Regions from separate parts of the Bacillus sp. CPT56D-587-MTF genome, predicted to be linked through region 4. Evidence: riboswitches for the same ligand, from Rfam matches in the RefSeq annotation. Region 4 holds a riboswitch; each other region holds the start of a gene.
What was found. A riboswitch is a leader RNA that binds a small molecule or an ion and turns the genes downstream of it on or off. The one in region 4 is predicted to bind S-adenosylmethionine.

Region 1: linked by a shared signal. The riboswitch ahead of AC3WVZ_RS06025 (Na+/H+ antiporter NhaC family protein) and the one ahead of metK (methionine adenosyltransferase) in region 4 are both predicted to bind S-adenosylmethionine.
Region 2: linked by a shared signal. The riboswitch ahead of AC3WVZ_RS25910 (ABC transporter permease) and the one ahead of metK (methionine adenosyltransferase) in region 4 are both predicted to bind S-adenosylmethionine.
Region 3: linked by a shared signal. The riboswitch ahead of AC3WVZ_RS05955 (YezD family protein) and the one ahead of metK (methionine adenosyltransferase) in region 4 are both predicted to bind S-adenosylmethionine.

The regions. Positions count from the first base shown of each region.
Region 1 covers NZ_JBYTEF010000001.1:1,144,593-1,149,071, reverse strand. Annotated here, with positions in the region: gene liaF (cell wall-active antibiotics response protein LiaF) at 1-234, opposite strand, end outside; gene AC3WVZ_RS06035 (PspA/IM30 family protein) at 341-1,003, opposite strand; gene AC3WVZ_RS06030 (lmo0954 family membrane protein) at 1,051-1,407, opposite strand; gene AC3WVZ_RS06025 (Na+/H+ antiporter NhaC family protein) at 1,589-2,905, opposite strand; SAM riboswitch class I at 3,000-3,105, opposite strand; gene AC3WVZ_RS06020 (ribonuclease FAU-1 family protein) at 3,226-3,744, opposite strand; gene gltP (glutamate/aspartate:proton symporter GltP) at 3,813-4,479, opposite strand, start outside.
Region 2 covers NZ_JBYTEF010000001.1:4,993,781-4,998,259, forward strand. Annotated here, with positions in the region: gene AC3WVZ_RS25905 (ABC transporter permease) at 1-781, opposite strand, end outside; gene AC3WVZ_RS25910 (ABC transporter permease) at 798-1,715, opposite strand; SAM riboswitch class I at 1,852-1,957, opposite strand; gene AC3WVZ_RS25915 (DUF3951 domain-containing protein) at 2,125-2,340, shown strand; gene AC3WVZ_RS25920 (hypothetical protein) at 2,357-2,860, opposite strand; gene tnpC (IS66 family transposase) at 3,250-4,479, opposite strand, start outside.
Region 3 covers NZ_JBYTEF010000001.1:1,130,502-1,134,980, forward strand. Annotated here, with positions in the region: gene AC3WVZ_RS05940 (LTA synthase family protein) at 1-172, opposite strand, end outside; gene AC3WVZ_RS05945 (DUF3888 domain-containing protein) at 427-822, shown strand; lysine riboswitch at 912-1,093, shown strand; gene lysA (diaminopimelate decarboxylase) at 1,274-2,590, shown strand; SAM riboswitch class I at 2,706-2,814, shown strand; gene AC3WVZ_RS05955 (YezD family protein) at 2,887-3,030, shown strand; gene AC3WVZ_RS05960 (phosphoadenylyl-sulfate reductase) at 3,118-3,822, shown strand; gene sat (sulfate adenylyltransferase) at 3,861-4,479, shown strand, end outside.
Region 4 covers NZ_JBYTEF010000001.1:4,403,749-4,408,227, forward strand. Annotated here, with positions in the region: gene AC3WVZ_RS22710 (MogA/MoaB family molybdenum cofactor biosynthesis protein) at 1-368, opposite strand, end outside; gene AC3WVZ_RS22715 (hypothetical protein) at 605-784, shown strand; gene AC3WVZ_RS22720 (GNAT family N-acetyltransferase) at 856-1,380, shown strand; gene metK (methionine adenosyltransferase) at 1,422-2,621, opposite strand; SAM riboswitch class I at 2,791-2,912, opposite strand; gene pckA (phosphoenolpyruvate carboxykinase (ATP)) at 3,141-4,479, shown strand, end outside.

The DNA.
Region 1 (4,479 bases), 3.3 Mb from region 4:
TGCTGCTGATGAAAATAAGAAAAATAAAAATACGATACCACCAACAAATAAAAATACATTTCCCCGTACATAACGATTCTTTTTACGATAATGCCTTCCAAACATAAGCATAATAAATGCAAAAACGAGACCACCTGGTTCAAAATGTCCAAGTATCATATCAAGAAAAAGACCGAATCCAAATATGATGAGGAGCATCCCCATTAATTGTGTCTTTGAAAAATGTTTCTTCATTTCAGCTCCCCCCTTCTTGTCACATATACATAGAAGAAAAGGCATTGCTTTCCAACACCTTTTCTCCTATCACTATATCATAAGCCTGTTTTATAATATACTACTATTATTTTGTTAACTCTTTCGTTAACGATACATCATTCTTTTCTTTCATTTCACGCTCAAGTTTTGCAATTTTCATATCAAACGTGTCACGCTCATGCTCTTCATTCATACGAGTTTCTAAGTCACGAATATGATCTTCAATCTCTTCAAATCGTAAGAACGGATTATTTTCATCCATTTTATGCATCGCAGTATTCATACGACGATTTGCATGTGCCATATTTTCACGTGCCATTAGTTCCATGCGCTTTGCGTGCATTTCTTTTAATTTATTTTTCATTTCAGAAAGACGACGCTCTAACTCATCAATTTGCTCTACAACACCTGCATACATTTCTTCTAATCGAGTTACTTGCCCTTCATAATAAGCTACCTCTTCTAACGCACGTTCGTGCAATTGTAATTCGTCTGCTTCTTGAGCAATGATAGCTTGCTTTGATCTTTTATTAACGAAATAACGTGCTTGCTCAAGCTCACGAGCAAAATTAGATTTTAATGTTTTATGACGCTCAATTAACTTCTCAATTTTTGTTATTTCACGCTCACTATCACGTAAATATTGGTTTAACATCGCAATTGGATTTTTTCTTTCCTTCTCATCTAACACGTTATGAAAATCAGCTAAAATTGCATCGCGTACACGTCCGAATAAAGATTGTTTCATTATAAATCTTCCTCTCTTCTACTTTATTTATAATTTGATTTATTGTTTTAGTTTTTCATTAATTTGTTCCACTCATCTTCAAAGTTACTATATGGTTTAGAACTTTCTGGAGCAGATTCAACAACTACATCTTTTTCTTTTTTCCACTCACGGTATCCGTAGTATAAAACCACTAAAGCAGCGATACCGATTAATGCTGGCGAATGAGAAAGTGCAATGGATAAACCGATTAAACCAACAATACCCCAAGCTAACTTTCCAAAAAATGATTTAGCTCGCACAAATGATTTATAGCTCCAATATACAACTCCTGCTCCGATTGCGAATCCTACAATACCAGCAAGACTACCAAGAGCAATTAAAGCCAAAATACCGGCTGCGATAAACGCTAGAAATTGTTTCATCTTGTGCTTGCCTCCCTTCGATTTGATACTCTTATCTTAACTATTTTTTCATCTTTCCATAACGAGCTTAAGAACCGTTTTTAACTCAGACTTAAGACCGAGTCATATTCAGCCCTTTACGCAAAAAAACGTGCAGAGTCTATTCTCTGCACGTTTTTTAATTACTAACATTCATATTAAATTAAGCTGTTTTATGATACTCTTTTTTCTCAGCTACTTTCGAAAACCTTGGAAACCCAATTAAAATAGAAACAATCCCACATACTCCAACTAAGATTGGATAAAATGCATATGGCAACAATTCAACCGGAGATAACGCTGCAAATCCTGCTGCCGTTAACATTTGGGCACCGTACGGAATTAATCCTTGCACACAACATGAGAAAAGATCTAATACACTCGCTGATTTACGAGGATCTATTTCATATTGATCTGCAATATTTTTTGCAAGCGGGCCTGTAAAGATAATTGAAATCGTATTATTCGCTGTACACATATTCGTCATACTCACTAAACCAGCAATACCAAATTCCGCTCCTTTTTTCGAACGAATATTACGTGTTAATACATTCATTAAATATTGAATACCACCATTATATTGGATTAATTCAACCATACCGCCAATTAATATAGCAAGTAATACTAACTCCATCATACCGCCCATTCCAGTCGTTACACTTTTAAAGAAACTTTCTAACGTGTAACTTCCATCTATAAGGCCGATAACACCAGATAGTACAGTTCCACCAGTTAATACAATAAGTACATTCCAGCCAAGTAGCGCTGTAATAAGTACTCCTGCGTACGGTAAAATCTTTATCCAATCAAAGCTATGTGCTTTAATCTGCGTGTCACTTCCTGAAGTAACTATTACTAATAGTACAATTGTAATAATAGCCGCTGGTAACACAATTAAAAAGTTCGTTTTAAACTTATCTTTCATTTCTGTTCCTTGTGAACGAACAGCTGCGATTGTTGTATCTGAAATAAATGATAAATTATCACCAAACATCGCTCCGCCAACAACAGTAGCCATTGCAAGCGCAATTGAGATATCAGTTTGACCACTAATACCTACAGCAATCGGCGCTAATGCTGCAATTGTTCCCATTGAAGTTCCCATCGCTAATGAAATAAATGCACCAATAACAAAGATTCCAGCTACGATAAATCCTGGCGGTAAAATAGTTAACGCTAAATTAACAGTTGAGTCTACTCCGCCCATTCCTTTAGCAGTTTCAGAAAACGCACCTGCAAGCACAAAAATTAATACCATAATCATAATATCCGGATTTCCTGCACCTTTAGCGAACCGCTCTACTTTCACATTAAAACTTTCTTTACGATTCATCACTAAAGCGACTCCTACAGCAATTGAAATCGCTACAAGTATCGGCAATTTATAGAAATCACCTGTAATAATTCCAGAACCAATAAATAGCGCCAAAAATATTCCAAGTGGTAATAAAGCTAAACCATTTCCTCGCGTTTCTTTCAAAGTACCATCTCTCCCTAGTTTCAACCTTTTTCTAATGAATAACAAAAGACCTCTTCCGATGAGAAGAGGTCTTATACATCTATAAGAAACACTCTTCTCATCTTTCAAGCACACGCTTGCTGGATTTGGCACAGCACTCTGAAATCGAGTCCGCTGCCGAGGCATCGTAGGGCCAGTCCCTCCGCCTCTCTTTATAAGAAGGTTTCATATTTATTTTTTAATAATAATTTCTTCCCTAACTTTACTCGCTTACAAAACAAAAGTCAATTATTTTTTGTATAGATTTTTTTGGTAATTATACAAAAATTTGAATACAACAATCATTTTAACTTTTCGATTTCTTCTTCCAATATTGAAATCCAATAAAATTCACTATTTTTTATTGTTGCTAATATCCATTTCGTAGTGTGCCAAGCTAGCTCATACTCTTCCTTCGTGACATCACCACTTTTATAAGCATCCTCTAGCTCCTCTTCATCTAATACATACACCTTACCGCTAGATAATAATACTACATCTAAATATAAATCATCAAAATACGGTAAACCACGATCGTCTATTTTATATTCTTTCGCCACATCGATATAATATTGCACTAATTTTTTCTGATCATCTAACATAGCGGTAATCGCAAAGTTTTTCCCGTCTATGAAATATTGAATCCACGTATACTGATCTGCTGCAATACAAAGTTCTTCACCATCATATTCTTTACAACTAGGCTCTCTCACCTTTTTTATATCCAGTATTCCGAGCATTCCCTCTTCCACTTGCTTAACCGTATAACTCTTTTCTATTAGTCTCTTCCACGAAGAACCGTCACCATATTTTCGTTTCATTATGTCTGCTCCTCTTCTATATACAGAAAAGCTCCCACATATTATGTGAGAGCTTGTTCATATTATAATTAAGCCGCTTGACCCTTTTCAGAAATCTCTTTTAAATAAGCTTGTCCTTTTTCAGCGTCATATTGACCTTCCCACTTAGACATAACTACAGCTGCTAAAGAGTTTCCTACAACGTTAACTGCTGTACGAGCCATATCTAAAATACGGTCAATACCAGCAATGAACGCTAAGCCTTCAGGTGGAATACCTACTGTACCAAGTGTCGCTAATAATACAACGAATGATACGCCCGGTACACCTGCGATCCCTTTTGATGTAACCATTAATACAAGCAACAATGTAATTTGTTGTGTAATAGATAAATCAATACCGTACATTTGCGCTAAGAAAATAGCCGCAATTGCTTGATATAAAGTTGATCCATCTAAGTTAAATGAATAACCTGTCGGAATAACGAAAGATGTAATTGCTTTCGGACAACCGAATTTCTCCATTTTCTCCATGATTTTTGGTAAAACTGTTTCTGAGCTTGCTGTAGAATACGCTAAGATCAGCTCGTCTTTTAAAATCTTAAAGAATTGGAAAATGTTAATTCCAAATATTTTCGCTGTAAGTCCTAAGACAACTACGACGAAGAAGATCATTGCTCCATATACGACAATTAGTAATTTCCCTAATGGAATTAATGAAGCAAGACCAAATGTAGAAACTGTAACACCAATTAGT
Region 2 (4,479 bases), 590 kb from region 4:
CTGCCGGTGATTGCACTCCTAGTCCGATAAAGCTTAAAAATGATTCTGAGAAAATAGCTGCGGGAATTGTAAATGATAAATTTACGATAATAATGCCCGTTAAGTTCGGAATTAAATGCCCGTATATAATTTTCATATGGGATGTACCTAATCGCTCCGCTGCAATAACAAACTCTCTTTGTTTTAAAGATAAGACTTGCGCCCTAACGAGACGTGCCATACCAATCCATCCTGTTAATGCAAGGGCGATGATAATGGTAAAAAGACCTGGTTTCATAACAATTAATAGTAAAATAACAATTAATAAATACGGGATACCGTATAATACTTCAATTCCTCTTATAATCCACTCATCAATTAGCGTTCCAAGGCGATTACGTCCTCTCACATATCCACTAAATCCACCAATCAGTACACCAAGACCTATATCGAGGGCAGCTGCTACTAATCCAACTGTTAGTGAAATCTTCCCACCAGCCCAAGTACGTGCCCATATATCTCTTCCCAAATCATCTGTTCCGAACCAATGCTCACTACTAGGTGGTAAGTTTGTTGCCTCTTTTACTTGTTCACTCGCAGTAAATGGCGTTAAACTTTCACCAACAAGTGAGAAAACAATAATGAGTAATAACGTCACTAATCCTAAAACTGCGATTGGATTCGATACAAACTTACGAAACACTTCTTTCTTTCGGCTAATCTTTTGCTGATCTTTATTTATCGTTAATTCTTTCTTCTCTTCATTTGTTAATAACTGGTCATTAATTTCATAAGCTCCCATCTAAACATCCCCCTCCTTACGTAATAGAACGAATACGTGGATCAACAATACGATGAATAATATCTGTAATAAAAATACATACAATTAAAAGTGCACTATAAAAAATGGTTGTTCCCATAATCACTGGATAATCTCGATTAAAAATACTATCTACAAAATATTTTCCGAGACCAGGAATTGAAAAAATCTTTTCAATAACGAAAGTACCTGTTAAAAGTCCCGCCATTAATGGTCCAACAAATGTAAGTACCGGAACAATTGCATTTCGAAGAGCATGTCTTATAATAATCTTCTTAATCGGTATACCTTTCGCTCTCGCTAACTTAATATAATCACTCTGCAGTACTTCGATCATATTAGAGCGAACAAATCTTGTAATCACTGCGATTGGTCCTAACGCTAATGCAAAGGATGGCAATACCGTATGTTCAAATGTACCCCAAGAAGCTGCTGGTAAGAGCTCGAATTGAATAGCCAATACTTGTATAAATAGTGGTGCTAAAATAAAGCTCGGAATAGAAATACCGAGGATGGCAAGTAAACTTACACCGTAATCAATTACCTTCCCATGATAGAGAGCAGCAAATGTACCTGCAGCAATTCCGACTAGCAATGAAATAATAAGTGCTTGTAAACCAATAATTGCTGATGGACCAAAACCAGTTGTTATAATTTCTGATACACCTTGCCCGGTTGATTGAACAGATTCACCAAAATCAAAATGAACTACGCCGTCTAAATAAGCAACATATTGATTCCATAACGGTTCATCAAGGTGATACTTCGCTCTCATGTTTTGGATCACTTCTTCAGGAAAGATTTTTGCATCTGATGAAAATGGATCCCCCGGAATAATATGCATAATTAGAAATGTCACCGTCGTAATAACCCATAGCGTGAACACCATAACTGATAATTTTTTAATTACATACACCCCAATAACCCCCTAAACACATATATTTACTTAGTTTTATAAACGTACTTTTTCCATTACTCCCTTTTCTCTTTTTAGAATACAAAAAGCCTTGATCTTAAAAAATAAGATCAAGGCTTAATAAACAAAGGCCCATCACTTATCTTTCAAGACTTGCTTGCTGGAATTAGCACGGTGTTCCTATTACAGAACCCGCTGCTGAGGTGTCATAGGGCCAGTCCCTCTACCTCTCTGGATAAGTAAATTGCTATATTATTATTTGGTTCAAATTGTATATTTCGAATTATAATTCTGAAAAAATGAAAAGTCAATCAAATTGGATATATTTAGAAAAATCAGTTTTTAATACTTTTATTTATCTATATCGTATTTCGCTTATAATAAAAAAAGATATGAAAGGAGTTATAAGATGGACCCCTTACTTCTAGCTACTATAGGATTACCCTTAACAATCGTTATACTTGTCATCATCGGCTTCTACAAACTCTTCATCAAAAAGAAAAGTATCACTTCTTTTTATACCCCTTTCGATAATATTACCGGGCAAACTATTTCCGAATTTCACGAAGAACAGAAGATATTAGTATCCGAGGATGAAGATGGAGATAGCAAGAAGAAAAAATAACCTTGCATAGGCAAGGTTATTTTTTCGTTTCTGCTTGAAAACGTTTATAGTATGTCGATGCTGTTGCAAAATTAATTTCTATATCACGAATCAACGATGAATCTTCTTCTTTAGCTAACTTCTGTAATTTTTTCATTGCTTGTTCCGATTCATTCAAGAAACCGACATATACCTCATGTTCTTGCTCTTTCGACTTCGGAACACGAATTTCTTTTCGTATATGATCAATATCTTCTAACATGCTCGTTGTTACCTTTTTCACATCTTCTTTATATGTAGCAGTCGTTATTTCCTTACCGCCCTTTTCTTTTGCCACTTCAAATAACTGCAGTGCTTTATTAATTTCTTTATTGATTTTTATATCGTATTTTTCATGTACTGCACGGTATTCTTTCATTTCTTCTGTTTGTTCAGTAGATTGCTCTACCTTTTCTTTCGGTTCTTTCGTATCCTTATTTCCATTACATCCTGCTAGAAGGATCATACTTCCCATTACAGCAATACCCAAAACCTTCTTCATCTCTTCTTCTCCTTTTATCTACAGCTACTACTCATTATAGTTTCTTTTATCTCCACTTGTTATTATACCGAGAACGCCCTACTTTTTACACTTAAGACGACATCGTAACATGTATACCAACATGTTTGTCACAGTATCGTCACTTTATACAAATAACTTTTGCACTGCTTTACTACTCACCTTACAAAACTGTAAGCACACATAAAGAACAAACCATGCTAGACTTACATATGCATAACGCAAACATATGTAAGGTTTTAAGGAGAATCATCGTAACTACTCAGCTTCTTCAAATAAAAAAACAGGCCAAATACATGTTTCCGATTCGAAAACATGAAAAGAAAATACTCCAATCAGAGAAAGAATCTATGCCAAATAGAGAAATTCTCTTATGAAGTCGTGTTATTCCAAGGAACCGTTCTAGTTTCTATGACTTGGTTTATCGCTTGTAAGACCGATTGTTTTTGTTTTTTCATGGTACTCATAAAGCTTCGTATCTGACAAAAAGATTCTGCGCCTTTCTTACTTCGGAAAGTCCCAGACACTTTCTGTTTTACTTTCGTCATCCGAATATCCCGTTCTGCTTGATTGTTATCAAATGGAATGGCTGGATGTTCTAAAAACCCTAGAATTCTGTCAGAATACTTGACGAAGCGATTCCATAAATTTTGAGAAGGCGTCTGCTTTCCTTTCTTCTTTTGTTTCGTGGAAAGAATCTGTTGTTCTTTCAATATGGATTGATACATAATAAACAGATTCTTTTGCGTCGCTTTTGGCATGGTACCTTCGGATTGCTTTTTCATCGTCAACGCTTGCGTTAGAAATTTCTGCATCTGTTGTGCCCATTGTTCTCCAGTACTATCTATAATTCCTTGTAAATCTCGTAAGAGATGGGCATTACATAAAACGTGACGACAATCTGTATACGCATCATACGATTTCCAACCATCATGCATCGCAATTCCAGAAAAAGATGGCAAGATTTCTCCAGCATCCATTGCTTCTTTTCCACGTTTTTGATGAATATGTTGCAATGTCACCTCCGGTGTACTGGCAGTATGTAACCATTGTGTTTTGTTTTCTACACGCATACCAGTTTCATCAAAATGGACAACAGGAGACTGCAGAATCTTTTCCTTTACTTCTTTTATGAATGGCTGCAATTGAGAAGCGAAAGCCTGTGTATGATTTACCAGGGTTCCTTCGCTTATAGAATGTCCAAAACAATCCTGAAAGAATTCTTTTGTTCGCTTCAAAGAAATGCATTGATAATGCGTTAAATAGGGAATCAGTCTTTTTATATTTGGACCATATTGAACAGGACGAGATACTGTCGAAGGAAATTGGGCTTCTTGGATAGAATGGCAATGTGGGCATTCTTTCTGTTCTACTTTATGTTCTGTCACTTCGATCTGAATAGGTGGTAAGTCATACACTTGGCGAATGCGATACCCTTTTACAGGCTCGTGGTTCAAGGAAGTATGACAACAAGTACAATATGTAGGAGAATGTGTAATCGTATGATCTGGAGTCGCTGTCAAACCAAGAGTATGTCCCTTGTGGCCCAACTGGCCACCCGTTTGACGATGAGACGGTTTGCGCAAACTTTTTGTAACGGG
Region 3 (4,479 bases), 3.3 Mb from region 4:
AGCCGAAAAATAAAAGTAACGCAGCTAGTGGATTGATAAAAAGCATGAATTCTTCAAAGAAATTATCAATTTTAATATCAAATGCTAGCTTGTACACAATATATGTTTTAATCCATAGTAAAACGACTGCAACGAGTGCAAATCGCAGTTTTGGAAACAGATGTTGTAGCATAATATACTCCTCTCCTAAAAAGCATGACAGTTCTTGTGAGTCAGTTTGCTTAACGACTCATTTTATATATACGAACAGTCCTTTGTTATTATGATTATTATACTATGAGTATCATTATACGAAAATAAAAGAAGGTTGTGGGCTTTTTTATAATAATCGAGTAGAAAAAGAGTGGTGGGAGACAATAAAACAGAATTTCTATGTATGATAATTATCGTACGCAGAAAGAATCGCGTGATAATACGGAGGTTATAATGCGAAAATTATTATATTTTATAGCATGCAGTAGTGTTATACTTTTTACTTCACCGAGTGTGTCGGTAGCCCAATATGATGCACCTCTTATGGAAGATGCACTTTATTCTGTTTTATTTCCAAAAATAAATAAAGCAATTGAAAAACAATATGGAAGTTTGAAACCTTATCAATGTCCTAAAATTATTAGTTTAAAAAAAGTGTATAGCGGTACATATTTATTTCAAGCAAGTATTGAAGTGACAAAGTATGAACGTGTTGCTGGGAAAATTGCTCCACCATTTGAGAAGGTAACGATTACATTTAATAACGAAGAAGGCGAATGGGAAGTGACAAAGATTTCAGTAAAGCGCTTACCAAATGATACGAAACTAAACTGTAAAAAAACAATATAAAAAATTGTTTGACAAATAAAATGGTCCTTTGGTATTGTTAATAGCAACAATTAGATGTTTGAAAATTAAATAGACTTACCTCATCTACTCTCAAAGGTAGAGGCCGCGATAGGAAAGAGTAAGCTATGGGAGATTTAATGGAATCTGTGATCATAGGTTGAAAGGGACTATTGCCGAAATATAAGAATAACCATCTTATTCATATATTGGGACTGCATTGAATAAATGTAGTACTGTCATAAGATTTATTTTATGGAGAGCTATTTGGAGATGTTGATGCGGTTTCTTATTTTGAGGAGATAACAACTCGTTTATTTTTTCAATATATATTTTTCCTAATAAGAAACGCGTGTGAACATTGTTCCGCGCGTTTTTTGTCTATCTAAAAGCGTGCTGCAATGAATAGAAGATTGGGGTTATGAGTTTTAGAGGAAATAAGGGAGGAATTTAAATGTATTTACACGGCACAAGCCGAATTAATGGGCAAGGACACTTAGAAATTGGAGGGTGCGATACGACGCAGCTAGCAAAGCAATACGGAACACCACTTTATGTATACGATGAAGAGTCTATTCGAGGAAAATGCCGAGCATTTCATCGTGCTTTTAAAGAAAGTGGTTTCTCTTATCAAGTAGCATATGCAAGCAAGGCGTTCTTGTGCATGGAGATGTGCCGAGTAGCTCGTGAAGAGAGTATGTCATTAGACGTTGTTTCTGGGGGAGAATTATATACTGCGCTCCAAGCAGGATTTCCGGCATCACGTATTCATTTTCATGGAAATAATAAAACAGAAGAAGAAATAGTGATGGCTCTTCAGGCGAATATCGGTTGTTTTGTCGTAGATAATTTCTTTGAATTAGAAGTTTTACACGATTTAGCGATGCAACATGGGAAATTTGTGAACATATTAATTCGTGTAACGCCTGGAGTAGAGGCGCACACACATGAATATATTACAACAGGTCAAGATGATTCGAAATTTGGATTTGGTGTTTCAAACGGTCAAGCGATGCAGGCAATTGGATTTGCTTTACAAAAATCAAATTATAATGTGCTAGGGATCCATTCACATATTGGGTCGCAAATATTTGAAACAGCTGGTTTTGTTCGAGCAATTGAAGTTCTTCGCCAATTTTTAGAAGAAGTGAGAGAGCAAACAAACTATGTAGTAAAAGTGTTAAATGTAGGCGGGGGATTTGGAATACGTTACACAGAGTCAGATACACCATTAACTCTTGAGACATATGTGCGAGCTGTAACAAGTGCAGTGAGAGAACAATTTACTGTATGTGAATATCCATTTCCAGAAATATGGATTGAGCCAGGCCGTAGCATTGTAGGTGATGCTGGGACAACAATTTATACAGTTGGATCTGTGAAAGATATTCCTGGTATTCGGAAATATGTATCAGTCGATGGTGGAATGACAGATAATTTAAGACCTGCTTTATATAATGCGCGTTATGAAGCGATGTTAGCGAATCGAGCGAATGATGAGAATGAGGAACTCGTTTCGATTGCCGGGAAATGCTGTGAGAGTGGAGACATGTTGATTTGGGATATTCATTTACCGAAAGTCGCTGCTTCTGATTTACTAGCAGTTTCCTGTACAGGAGCATACGGGTACTCGATGGCGAATAATTACAATCGGATTCGAAGACCAGCCGTTGTCTTTGCAAAAGGCGGAACATCGCAAGTAGTTGTGGAACGCGAAACATATGAAAATATTATTGGGAACGATCGCATACGTATTAAAGAGCTTGTCTAAATAAGAAAAGGAGTTGTTCGAATGGGCAATTCCTTTTTTATAAAATAAAATAATTAAAATATATCGGAAAACTAGGATTGAAAAAAATCAGAATTGTGATAAAATACAAATACAAAGCTTATCAAGAGAAGCGGAGGGAACTGGCCCGAAGAAGCTCGGCAACCTGCTTATAGAAAGCAAGGTGCTAAATCCAGCAAAATGGGATCCATTTTGAAAGATAAGGTAAAATATATTACCGAACAGTCTTTTCGAAATGGGAAAGATTTTTTTTATGAATAAAAAGGGGGGCTGTTCGCGTGAGTGTACGGGAACATTTTGATGAAGTATCCGAGAAGATTGAAGCGATGCTTGCTGATATGAAATATGGTTCAATTACAATTGTTGTGCAAGATGGGAAAGTAATTCAGTTAGAGAAAAGTGAAAAAGTACGTTTAAAGTGAAAAGCGCTGACTAGAAAAACTAGAGGCGGTTTTAACCTATTTTCATTAGGTTAAAACCGTCTTTTTGCTTTTACAGGGGGGAAAAACATGTTGACGTATGAAACGTGGGAAGAAAATGTTGTTTCGTTTTCGGAAGAAGATGAAACAAAAGGTGCGTTATCAGTATTAAATTGGGCTTATAAAGAATATAAAGATGAGGTTGTCTACGCATGTAGCTTTGGGGTGGAAGGTATGGTATTGCTGCACATTATAAACCAAGTAAATCCATCTGCTAAAGTTGTATTTTTGGATACAAATGTTCATTTTCAAGAAACGTATGAATTAATTCAAAAAGTGCGGGAACGATTTCCTTCATTGAATATTATAGAAAAACAGCCAGAACTTACACTTGATGAACAGGCGAAGTTGCATGGTGAAAAACTGTGGGAGAGCAATCCGAATCTTTGTTGTAAGATTAGAAAAATTTTACCTTTAGAAAAATCATTAGTCGTGGAAAAAGCATGGATATCGGGCTTAAGAAGGGAACAATCAGAAACACGTAAGCATACAAAGTTTATAAATCAAGATCATCGTTTTCAATCTATTAAAGTTTGTCCACTCATTCATTGGACGTGGAAAGAAGTTTGGCGATATGTATACAAACATAGCTTGCCGTATAACCCGTTGCATGATGTTGGCTATCCAAGTATTGGGTGTGAGAAATGTACGTTGCCTGTAGGAGAGGGTGGCGATTCGAGAGATGGTAGATGGGCTGGGAAAGTGAAAACTGAATGTGGTCTTCATTACCAATAAGATGAATTTGAAAATAAAGCTAAGAGAGGGTATAGAAAATGAGTACAAGAAACGAATTAATAAATCGAATAGACGAGACATACGACGTATCACAAATTAAAAAAGAAATTGGGCTAGATAACATTGCGTTAAGTGATTTAGAACTATTAGCGACAGGAGGATATAGCCCGCTTACTGGTTTTTTAGGAAAGAAAGATTATGATTCGGTTGTAGAAACGCTTCGTTTAGCTAATGGGAGCGTTTGGAGTATACCAATTACATTACCAGTAACAGAAGAAGTAGCAGAGACGCTAAAAGTTGGAGAGGAAGTAAAACTTGTTAACGGTGGAAATGTATATGGTGTTATTCAAATAGAAGATATTTTTGTGCCTGATAAGGAAAAAGAAGCGTTACTAGTGTATAAAACGACGGATGAGGCTCATCCTGGAGTGAAAAAATTATACGAAAGACCGAACGTTTACATCGGAGGAGCTATTGTTCTTACGAAACGTTTTGAAAATAATCTGTTTCCTTCTTATCATTTAGATCCAATTGAAACGAGAGAAGCATTTAAAAAACGTGGGTGGAAAACAGTGGTCGGATTTCAAACGAGAAACCCGGTACATCGTGCCCATGAGTATATTCAAAAATCTGCTCTTGAAATTGTAGATGGTCTCT
Region 4 (4,479 bases):
ATTGCGCTGCTTCCGATATCTTCTAAATAACTAATCATACGGAACAGCTCACCAAATCCAACAATTTCTTTATCTAATAACGCTGATACTGCTTCAATTGTGACATCGCGTTTCGTAATACCAGTACCGCCATTTGTTAATACAACATCTACATCTTCCTTATGATAACCAGCTAACACTGCTTGCTGAATACTTTCTTTATCATCTTTTACAATTTCATAAGAAGTTACTTTATGTCCCGCTTCTTTTAACAATTCATGTAATAGTTGTCCGCTCTTATCTGTTTCTTCCGTACGTGTATCGGAAATCGTAACAATCTTGCAACGCACTTCTTTTGGAGCTTGTTTTTTATGTTCAGTTACACTCATTTTTTATCTTTCCTTTCTTAAAAACTTTTCTTCATTTTATCATACATATCTTTACACAATTATGTATGAAGCCAATAATGCGCCATGATACAATATAAGTATACTAACCCACAAAAAGGAAAGTGCCCTTTCTTATACTCCTAGACTACACATCTTTAGCTACTCTTTATATTTTCTACATAATAGAATTCAATTTTAAAACTTGTACTAAAAAATAAATCGGAGGTCTACCTATTATGGAACTATACAAAAAATTAACAACAACATTCATCCTCTTATTCGTCGCTTCCATCACTGTCGGTTTTTCTCTAAAAGGCGCAATTCCATACGCTACATTAGTAAGTATTATATTCGCAACGCTATTTTTACTAAGCAGTGCATTTTGCGCAGGTAAAGCACGTCAAATGAAAGGTTGATTACATATGTTCCAGAAGAAATCAATCCTTTGTAAATCATGTGAAAAGGAAATACAAAAGGAGGACTTACATTGTTTGAATCAAACCGTATCCAGTTACGAAAGTTTTCCGAAGATGATATTCTAACATATTATAAATGGCATAATGATATAGACGTTATGAGTTCAACTACTCTCACTCTTGATAAATATTCCCTTCAAGACACAGAAAAACTTTGCCAGCAATTTATTCATTCTTCGGACTCTAAGAGCTATATCATTGAAGAAAAATCTACGCATCTTTCAATTGGTATTACTTCTTTAATTCATATTGATTCGTATAATCGAAACGCTGAATGTATTATTGATATTGGTAACAAGGATTACTGGGGGCAAGGTTATGGGAAGGAAGCTTTCACCTTATTATTGGATTATGCATTTTTAGAATTAAATTTACATCGCCTTTCTTTACGAGTATTTTCTTTTAACGATAGAGCAATTAAATTATATAAATCACTCGGTTTTCAACATGAAGGAACTTGTAAAGAAGCTATATTCCGCAATGGCAATTGGCATGACATTGAACTCTTCGCTTTATTCCAACGTAATTATAAATAAAAAAAGCTTTGCGCTCACCGCGCAAAGCTTTTTTTCATATATTATAGACCAGCTTGCTCTTTTAAAGCTGCTGCTTTGTCTGTACGTTCCCATGATAGATCTACATCAGTACGTCCAAAGTGGCCGTAAGCTGCTGTTTGTTTGTAAATTGGGCGACGTAAGTCTAGCATTTTAATAATACCAGCTGGGCGAAGATCGAAGTTGTTACGAACTAGCTCTACTAGTACGTCTTCAGATACTTTACCAGTGCCGAATGTATCAACTGAAATTGATACTGGTTGTGCTACACCGATTGCGTATGCAAGTTGTACTTCTGCTTTTTCAGCAAAACCAGCTGCTACGATGTTTTTCGCAACATAACGAGCTGCATATGCTGCAGAACGGTCAACTTTCGTTGCATCTTTACCAGAGAATGCACCGCCACCGTGGCGAGCGTATCCACCGTAAGTATCAACGATGATTTTACGTCCTGTTAAACCAGCATCACCTTGTGGTCCACCAATTACGAAGCGGCCAGTTGGGTTAATGAAGAATTTCGTTTCTCCATCCATTAATTCTGCTGGTACTACAGCTTTAATTACGTGCTCTTTTAAGTCGCGATCGATTTCTTCCCATGTAACATCTGGGTGATGTTGTGTAGAAATTACGATAGTATCAACACGTACTGGTTTACCATTTTCATCATACTCAACTGTAACTTGCGTTTTTCCATCCGGACGTAAGTATGATAATGTATCATCTTTACGTACTTCAGTTAAACGGCGAGCTAATTTGTGAGCAAGCGAGATTGGAAGTGGCATTAACTCTTGTGTTTCATTACATGCGAAACCAAACATTAAACCTTGGTCTCCTGCACCAATTGCCTCAATCTCAGCGTCAGTCATTTGACCTTCGCGTGCTTCTAGCGCTTGGTCAACACCCATAGCGATGTCAGCAGATTGCTCATCGATAGATGTTAAAACTGCACAAGTTTCTGCATCGAATCCGTATTTTGCGCGTGTGTAACCAATGCCTTGAATTGTTTCACGAACGATTTTTGGAATATCTACGTAAGTAGAAGTCGTAATTTCCCCCGCTACCAATACTAAACCAGTTGTTACAGTTGTTTCACAAGCTACACGTGCATTTGCGTCTTTTGATAAGATCGCATCTAAAATTGAATCAGAAATTTGGTCACAAATTTTATCTGGATGTCCTTCAGTTACAGACTCAGATGTGAACAGATGACGTTTTTTTGTCATGTGGTAAACCTCCCTACAGTAATTGTATATATTGTACGGAACTCATCCTTAATTTGCCACAAACTGCGACATACATTTATTCTCCCACACAAGCATACAGAAAAACCTTTCCTACTTTACATAGAGGAAAGGTTTAATTTGCTACTTGCATACTGCTTTTTGCCCTTCGCTCTTATCGTTCGAGACCTGTAGCCTCGCACAGGTTTTAGCACCTATTCACCTGTATTTACCACTACAAGTGAGGTTGCTGGGCTTCATCGGGCCTGTCCCTCCGCCAGCTCGGGATAAGAGAGTATCCGTCCCAACCTATACTAAAGAAATGATATTCATTTGTCAATTAATATTCACATTTTCCTGAAAGTTTTTCTCAATACGCCTGAAATGAAATATTAATAGGGAAATAATGCATTCACACAAACAAAAAGAAATAAATAGTATACATTATTTATATAATTGTGTTATACTCTTGTTGGGGATTACGAGAAATATTTCATTAAATGAAAAGGATGGTATATAAATATGAGTACTGTGAATGTCCAAATTGGTTTACACGAATTATTGAACGGAAGCAATGCACAGATTCAACTAAGTGTTCCGCAATTAGTGGAAAAAGTATTAATGCGAAATGAAGGGAAATTAACTTCGACTGGTGCCGTTTCTGCTTCAACTGGAAAATATACAGGACGTTCTCCTAAAGATAAATTTATTGTGAAAGAAGCATCGGTTGCTGACAAAATTGCTTGGGGAGCTGTGAACCAACCGATTTCTGAAGAACATTTTAATAAATTATATACTAAAGTTTTAGAATACTTAAAAGAAAAAGAAGAGTTATTCGTCTTCAAAGGATTTGCAGGCGCTGACCGCAATTACCGCCTACCAATTCAAGTTATTAACGAATATGCATGGCACAATTTATTTGTACATCAATTATTCATTCGTCCAACTGAAGAAGAATTAACAACTCATGAATCAGAGTTCACAATTGTTTCTGCACCGAATTTCAAAGCTGATCCAGCTGTTGACGGTACAAACTCTGAAGCATTCATTATGGTTTCATTCGAAAAACGTATCGTACTAATTGGTGGTACAGAATACGCTGGAGAAATGAAAAAATCAATCTTCTCTATTATGAACTTCTTATTACCTGAACAAGATATTCTTTCTATGCATTGCTCTGCAAACGTAGGTGAAGAAGGCGACGTAGCACTATTCTTCGGTTTATCTGGAACAGGTAAAACAACATTATCTGCTGATCCAAACCGTAAACTAATCGGTGATGATGAGCACGGTTGGTCTGATAACGGTGTATTCAATATTGAAGGCGGTTGCTACGCGAAATGTGTAAACCTTTCTCACGAGAAAGAACCACAAATTTTCGATGCAATCACATTTGGATCTGTTTTAGAAAACGTTATCATTAATGACCAAACACGTATCGCCGACTACAACGATACTACTTTAACAGAAAATACTCGTGCTGCATACCCTATGCATGCGATCGACAATATCGTACTGCCAAGTGTTGCTGGACACCCAAATACAATTATTTTCTTAACTGCTGATGCATCTGGCGTATTGCCTCCAATCAGTAAGTTATCAAAAGAGCAAGCTATGTATCATTTCTTAAGTGGTTACACTAGTAAACTAGCAGGAACAGAGCGCGGCGTTACATCTCCGCAAGCAACATTCTCAACTTGCTTCGGTTCACCATTCTTACCACTTGATGCATCTCGCTATGCTGAAATGCTTGGTGAAAAAATCGAGAAACACGATGCGAAAGTATTCTTAGTAAACACTGGCTGGACTGGTGGCGAATACGGCGTTGGTAAACGTATGAACTTAGGTTACACTCGTGCAA